Regions from separate parts of the Bacillus sp. 0209A genome, predicted to be linked through region 1. Evidence: a T-box and tRNA genes for the amino acid it is inferred to sense, from the RefSeq annotation. Region 1 holds a T-box; the other holds one or more tRNA genes.
What was found. The T-box of region 1 lies ahead of thrS (threonine--tRNA ligase). A T-box ahead of a tRNA ligase gene usually reads a tRNA of that ligase, here a tRNA-Thr.
Positions count from the first base shown of each region.

Region 2: it encodes a tRNA-Thr, which carries the amino acid that the T-box ahead of thrS (threonine--tRNA ligase) is inferred to sense. The anticodon was not compared.

Region 1 covers NZ_JBAIZV010000002.1:369,748-373,153, forward strand. The annotation lists gene V6D44_RS07085 (MFS transporter) at 1-1,057, shown strand, start outside; gene V6D44_RS07090 (hypothetical protein) at 1,137-1,292, shown strand; T-box leader at 1,374-1,598, shown strand; T-box leader at 1,630-1,851, shown strand; gene thrS (threonine--tRNA ligase) at 1,905-3,406, shown strand, end outside.
Region 2 covers NZ_JBAIZV010000008.1:57,806-61,211, forward strand. The annotation lists gene cdaA (diadenylate cyclase CdaA) at 1-368, opposite strand, end outside; gene rsiW (anti-sigma-W factor RsiW) at 532-1,158, opposite strand; gene sigW (RNA polymerase sigma factor SigW) at 1,172-1,735, opposite strand; tRNA gene V6D44_RS19935 (tRNA-Gln) at 1,964-2,035, opposite strand; tRNA gene V6D44_RS19940 (tRNA-Tyr) at 2,040-2,124, opposite strand; tRNA gene V6D44_RS19945 (tRNA-Thr) at 2,142-2,214, opposite strand; tRNA gene V6D44_RS19950 (tRNA-Val) at 2,219-2,294, opposite strand; tRNA gene V6D44_RS19955 (tRNA-Glu) at 2,298-2,372, opposite strand; gene V6D44_RS19960 (DUF523 domain-containing protein) at 2,553-3,008, shown strand; gene V6D44_RS19965 (GNAT family N-acetyltransferase) at 3,021-3,406, shown strand, end outside.

The DNA of each region.
Region 1 (3,406 bases):
GGGAATTGGCGCGGCTTTGTTTATGCCGAGCTCACTCAGCCTTTTGGCTGCTTCTTACCCTGATGAGCGTGTGCGGGCGAGAATGTTTGGATTGTGGGCCGCTCTTGTTTCCGCCGCTTCTGGCCTTGGGCCCTTTATCGGCGGTGTGCTGGTACAGGCGGCAGGCTGGCAGAGTATTTTTCTGATCAATGTGCCGTTAGGGGCTGTTGCGCTCATTTCAGCTTATCGAATACTCGGCCGCGTGCCGGGAAAAAGCAGCTGCGTAAATATTACAGGGCATCTGCTTGGAGTGGCGGCTCTCGGATTTCTCTCCTTTGCATTGATACAGGGGCCTTCAGCTGGCTGGCGCTCGCCTGTGATTCTTGGTGCATTCGCGGCGGCGGTTTTGGCATTTGTGCTGTTTTTGCTGCGGGAAATCTCTGCGGAAACATCGATTCTGCCGGCGTCCTTATATAAAAACGGCCGATTCTCAGCTGCTCAATTCGTCGGGTTTTTGCTGAATTTTGCCCTTTTCGGCGGCATGTTTATGCTGAGCCTTTTTTTGCAGGAGGCAAGAGGCGCAAGCTCCTTTATGGCTGGAGTTGAGCTGCTGCCGATGATGGCGGTCTTCGTGATTGGCAATCTGTTGTTTGCCCGTCTGGTGAATCGGTTTGAAGCAGGACAGCTTATGTTTGTATCAATGGCGGTCGGCTGTATCGTTGCATTGCTGTTGTTTATGCTTGTTTCTCCGGATTTTCCTTATTGGCAGCTGGCGGTTTTGATGTCTGTCATGAACCTTGGCACCGGCATTACAGTTCCTGCCATGACAACTGTGATCATGCAGGCTGCCGGACAAAAGCATGCGAATATCGCCGGCGCGGCCTTGAATGCCAACCGGCAAATCGGAGCCTTGGTCGGCGTAGCGGTATCCGGGGTGATTATTCATCTGTCCGCCACTTGGTATGCAGGCGCCGGATTTACGTTTTTGATGATGGGAGCGGCGTACAGCCTCGCCGCATTGCTTGTATGGCTGTTTCTGGCTGTCCATAACGGCACTGCCGCGTCAGAAAAAATGTAAATCACTGATTGCGTTTTGTGGGAATATATAGTAAGATATAAAAAATTATTGAAACGACAGGCACTGATAAGGACATGAGATGCTTTTTACGGTTTCCAGAGAGGGAAGAACAGCTGAGATCTTCCTAACGCAGGGAAAGCAGCTTACCGCCTTTGAGCCGTATCGGAGAAATCAAGTATCTGATACCGTCATGCTGCGTTACAGCACCTTAAAGCCGATACACCATGTGTGTTGATCGGGAATTTGGGTGGAACCACGGATGATAAACACATTCGTCCCTTTTATAGGGATGAATGTGTTTTTTTATATGAATTGAATACATGCGAAGAAAAGGACATGAATGATCGTTACGGTTTTCAGAGAGGGAAGGAAAGGTGAGAGCTTCCCAGCTTAGGGCTGTCATTTACCGCCTTGGAGCAGCATTGGGGAACGAAAGTATCCAATGCCGTCTATGCTGCGTTACAGCACCAAGCCGACAAACAAATAGCGTTTGTCGGGAATTTGGGTGGAACCACGGGTTAATCACACACTCGTCCCTTTTATAGGGATGGGTGTGTTTTTTTATGAATTGAATACATGCGAAGAAAAGGACATGAATGGTCGTTACGGTTTTCAGAGAGGGAAGGAAAGGTGAGAGCTTCCCAGCTTAGGATGATCATTTACCGCCTTGGAGCAGCATTGGGGAACGAAAGTATCCAATGCCGTCTATGCTGCGTTACAGCACCAAGCCGACAACATAGCGTTTGTCGGGAATTTGGGTGGAACCACGGGTTAATCACACACTCGTCCCTTTCAGAGGGATGGGTGTGTTTTTTTATATACAACAATAATGAAGGAGTGTTTAAAAATGAGTAAACATGTACACATTCAGCATCCAGACGGACAGATCAAGGAATATCCGAAAGGCATTACAATCAAAGAAGCGGCTGGTTCTATCAGTTCCAGTCTGCAAAAGAAGGCGGCTGCGGGTCAGGTCAACGGCAAGCTCGTTGATCTCGGCTTCAAGCTGGAGGAGGATGCTGAGCTTTCGATTGTCACACTTGATTCACAAGAAGGCTTGCAAGTGCTCCGCCACACATCAGCGCACGTGCTGGCCCAAGCGGTGAAACGGCTGTATGGCGAAGTGTCATTGGGGGTGGGGCCTGTGATAGAAGACGGCTTCTACTATGACATGAAGCTGGAGCACAGTTTGACATCGGATGACTTAGAAGCCATCGAAAAAGAAATGAAGAACATTATAAATGAAAACCTTGAAATGAAAAGAATTGAGGTTTCTTACGAAGAGGCTGAAGAACTGTTTGCCAAAAAAGGCGAGCCGTTTAAGCTGGAGATTTTGAAGGATATTCCGCGCGGAGAGGATATCACGCTGTATCAGCAGGGAGAATTCGTTGACCTGTGCCGGGGGCCGCACCTTCCTTCTACAGGGATGATCAAGGCGTTCAAACTGACAAGAGTATCGGGCGCTTATTGGCGCGGAGACAATGAAAATGAAGTCCTGCAGCGGGTGTACGGGGTTGCGTTTCACAAGAAAAAAGATTTGGATGCGCATCTGCATATGCTGGAAGAAGCGGCAAAACGTGACCACCGCAAGCTTGGCAAACAGTTAGAGCTGTTTATGTTTTCTGAAGAAGCGCCGGGGATGCCGTTTTATTTGCCGAAAGGGCAGATTGTCCGCAATGAACTGGAACGCTTCTCGCGTGAGCTGCAAACAAATGCCGGCTATGATGAGGTGCGTACGCCGTTTATGATGAATCAGCGGTTATGGGAGCAGTCAGGCCACTGGGATCATTATCGCGACAATATGTATTTTTCAGAAGTGGATGAGACAAGATTCGCAATGAAGCCGATGAATTGTCCTGGACATATGCTCATATTTAAAAACAACCTGTATTCGTATCGTGATCTGCCGATTCGTATGGCGGAGTTCGGCCAGGTCCATCGCCATGAATACAGCGGCGCTTTAAATGGAATGCTTCGCGTCCGGACGTTCTGTCAGGATGACGCGCATATCTTCGTTCGGGAGGATCAGATTGAGAGCGAGATCAAAGAAGCGATTGGGCTGATTGACGAGGTATATCGTACATTTGGTTTTGAGTATTCGGTTGAGCTTTCGACTCGCCCGGAGGATTCATTGGGCGATGATAGCCTTTGGGAAGCATCGGAACGCGCCTTAGCACATGTCCTTGAGGAACTCGGCCTGCCTTATGAGGTGAATGAAGGCGATGGGGCGTTTTATGGACCGAAAATTGATTTTCACATAAAAGATGCCCTGAAACGAAGCCACCAATGTGCGACAATTCAGCTTGATTTTCAAATGCCGGAAAAATTCGATTTAACATATATCAATGA
Region 2 (3,406 bases), on a different contig from region 1:
ATATAATTGATCGCTTTTGTGATTGCCTCAATCGTTTTCTGCTGCGCTTCCTCCACAGGCGTGCCGCTTCTTGAGAAAAAGCGGCCCCGGCCAAGCTGTTCAAGCGCTCTTCTCAGCTCAGGCTGAAAAATAATAATAATTGCTAAAAATCCCCATGTTATTGCTTGGTCCATCAGCCATTGAAGCGTGCCGAGGCCCAAATATTGGCTGGCCATACGGACAAGCACGATCACGACAATTCCTTTTAACAGCTGAACCGCTTTCGTGCCACGTATGACCATAATAAGTTTATATATCACATACCAAACAAGGAGAATATCAACGGCATTGCCGAGGTACTGCAAAAAAGGGATATCCTCAAAAGCCATTTCCTCGTCCTCCAAGATTTCAGTCATTTCGTATTTTTGTGTTTTACGTGTTACGCATATGTACTTAACATAGCGAGCCCATTATACCACATTTCGATTCGGCAAGTGAAATGCGCCAGCTCTTACAGCCCGTAAAAAAAAAGAGCAAAGCAACTGACACGCTTTACTCTTTTTCGTTCGGTTTTAATGCATTGAGTACACTTTTCCCCGCAGACTTCAATTTATACCATGTCCAGTCAAATAATTGATTGATTTCTTCAATCTGACCGGTGACTTGTCCAGCAGAGGCCATATACTTTTCGCCATTTACGACGGTTACATCCCCGTCTATTTTGCCTTTAATAATCAGCTTGCCGTTTTTGACAGTGACATCACCTTTGACCGTCTCACCTTCAGGCACGATCACAGTATGGTTCTGCACCACAAGATTCGGCTGCTTAGACACGCTGAAGTTGTGGTCATTATGCCAGCTGTTTAAAAAACCTCCGCCCATCAAAATGATGAATACCGCAGCAGCTGCGATAACAGGATGGGTTCTGAACCACCTTTTCACAGAAGCTCTTTTCTTCTCCTTAGGCAATTTAGCCATGACATTAGCGGTAAAATCCGCGGGGGCTTCGACATGCGATGTGCTCCGGACGAGTGCTATAGATTTTTCCATCTCATAAAAATGCTTTCTGCATTTCTCGCATGTCTCAAGATGTTCATTTAATACGTGTTCATCTTTTGGAAGGATATCTCCATCAAGATGCATATGCATAAGCTGCACAATTTGTTCAGGACAGCTCATTTCATCACCCCACTTAAAGATCCCTTAATTGTTTTCGAAGAGCCTCTCTGCCTCTGTGAATCCGCGTTTTCACAGTCCCCACAGGAATGTTTAGAATCTCGCCGATTTCAATTAATGAGAGTTCGTCAATATACTTTAATACGATAACTGTTCTGTATTTGTCAGGAAGCTTTAAAATTTTCTGCTGAATCGTGTTTGAGAGCTCCAGCGACACTACTTCATCTTCTGGCAAAACTCCGTCTGCGGCGATTTGCGAATACATGGTCAAGCCTTCCGTACCAGCCACCTCTGCATCGAGGTAATAATCCGGCTTCTTTTTGCGAATGCGGTCAATAGTCAAATTGGTCGCGATTCGATAAAGCCAAGTTGAAAATTTCCGGTTAATATCAAAACTGTCGATATTAACGTACGCCCTGATGAAAGCCTCCTGTGCAATATCCTCTGCCTCATGCACATTGCCAAGCATACGGTAGCAAAGCTGATAAATTTTATCCTTGTAAATATCTACGATGTCCGCAAATGCATTTTGGTCGCCTTTTTTGACTTGCTTAATTCTCTTTTTAATCATCATTTCCATATTTATCTAACCTCTGCCTTCACCGGTCTGTATGTATACGAGCTTCGTTTTAAAAGGTTTCAATTTTTTATAAAATAAGTTTAACAAATTTTTGGCAGGGTGTAGATGGTAATTCGTGAATAAACTACCTTAACATATTTTTAAAATTATTATACAGACTGAATAGTTAGAAGTTGGAATGATTTTCACAAAATAAAAAAGACACCTTTTGGTCAAAGGTGTCTGTGACTGGGCTAGCTGGATTCGAACCAACGCATGACGGAGTCAAAGTCCGTTGCCTTACCGCTTGGCTATAGCCCAATAATGGTGGAGGGGGGCAGATTCGAACTGCCGAACCCTGAGGGAGCGGATTTACAGTCCGCCGCGTTTAGCCACTTCGCTACCCCTCCGTATTTTGCAAAGACAGTGCCGGCAAGAGGACTTGAACCCCCAACCTACTGATTACAAGTCAGTTGCTCTACCAATTGAGCTACACCGGCAAGATGGTGGAGGATGACGGGCTCGAACCGCCGACCCTCTGCTTGTAAGGCAGATGCTCTCCCAGCTGAGCTAATCCTCCAAATGGTGACCCGTACGGGATTCGAACCCGTGTTACCGCCGTGAAAGGGCGGTGTCTTAACCGCTTGACCAACGGGCCGTTTGTGTTCTCGTCGAGCTGACAAAAGTTATTATATACAGGTTACCCCCTGTTTGTAAAGAGAAAAATTAAATTTTTTATTTTCAAACTTTTTAACTCCTTTTTTAACTGAAAAAGCCTCCCAACATTAGTCATTTATTTTATGATAGAGACAAGCGAAGCAAGAGAGGAGAAACCAATATGATTCTAGTCAGTTCTTGCCTTGGAGGCATTGAATGCAGATACAACGGCTCTCACGCCGCATCAGAGAAAATCAGAAAACTCATCGATGAAAATAAAGCAGTCATGGCTTGTCCTGAGCTTCTCGGCGGCTTTTCCACTCCCCGTGAGCCTGCAGAAATCATCGGAGGCACCGGCGAGGATGTTCTCAATGGAACCGCTAAAATCGTGACAGCCTCAGGAGAAGATGTAACAGAGTTATATATGAAAGGCGCCGCTAAAACATTAGCTTACGCAAAAGCAATCAATGCATCCGCTGTCATATTGAAAGAAAACAGTCCATCGTGCGGAAGCAATTTCATTTATAACGGCACATTCACTGGCAAAAAAATCGCCGGCAGCGGAGTGACCGCCGCACTGCTAAAACAAGCGGGCTGCCGTGTCATTTCAGAAAACCAGTTAGACGACATATTGTAAGGAGGGCACCCCATGACTCAAGACATTTCTTTATCCTTCTATAAACCTGAACATTCGCCGGAACTTCAATCATTTACCCTAAACAACGATGACAAGCGCTTTACCTCTCTCCCCAAAGAGGTGCTGACTCAGGCCTTAGGCATACAGGACCGGTATCCGGCTGTCATCTTAAATGACAATCTGCCAGTCGGCTTTTTCATTTTACATACATCAAAAGAAACGCTTGCTCCCTATACTAGCAATCCATTTGCTTTACTGCTCAGCTCCCTGTCTTTAAACGCTGTACATCATGGAAAAGGCTATGCAAAAAAAGCAATGCTTCAGCTTCCCTCGTTTGTGAGCAGTTATTTTCCATGGTGCGATGAAATCATTTTGGCCGTCAATCACCTAAACACACG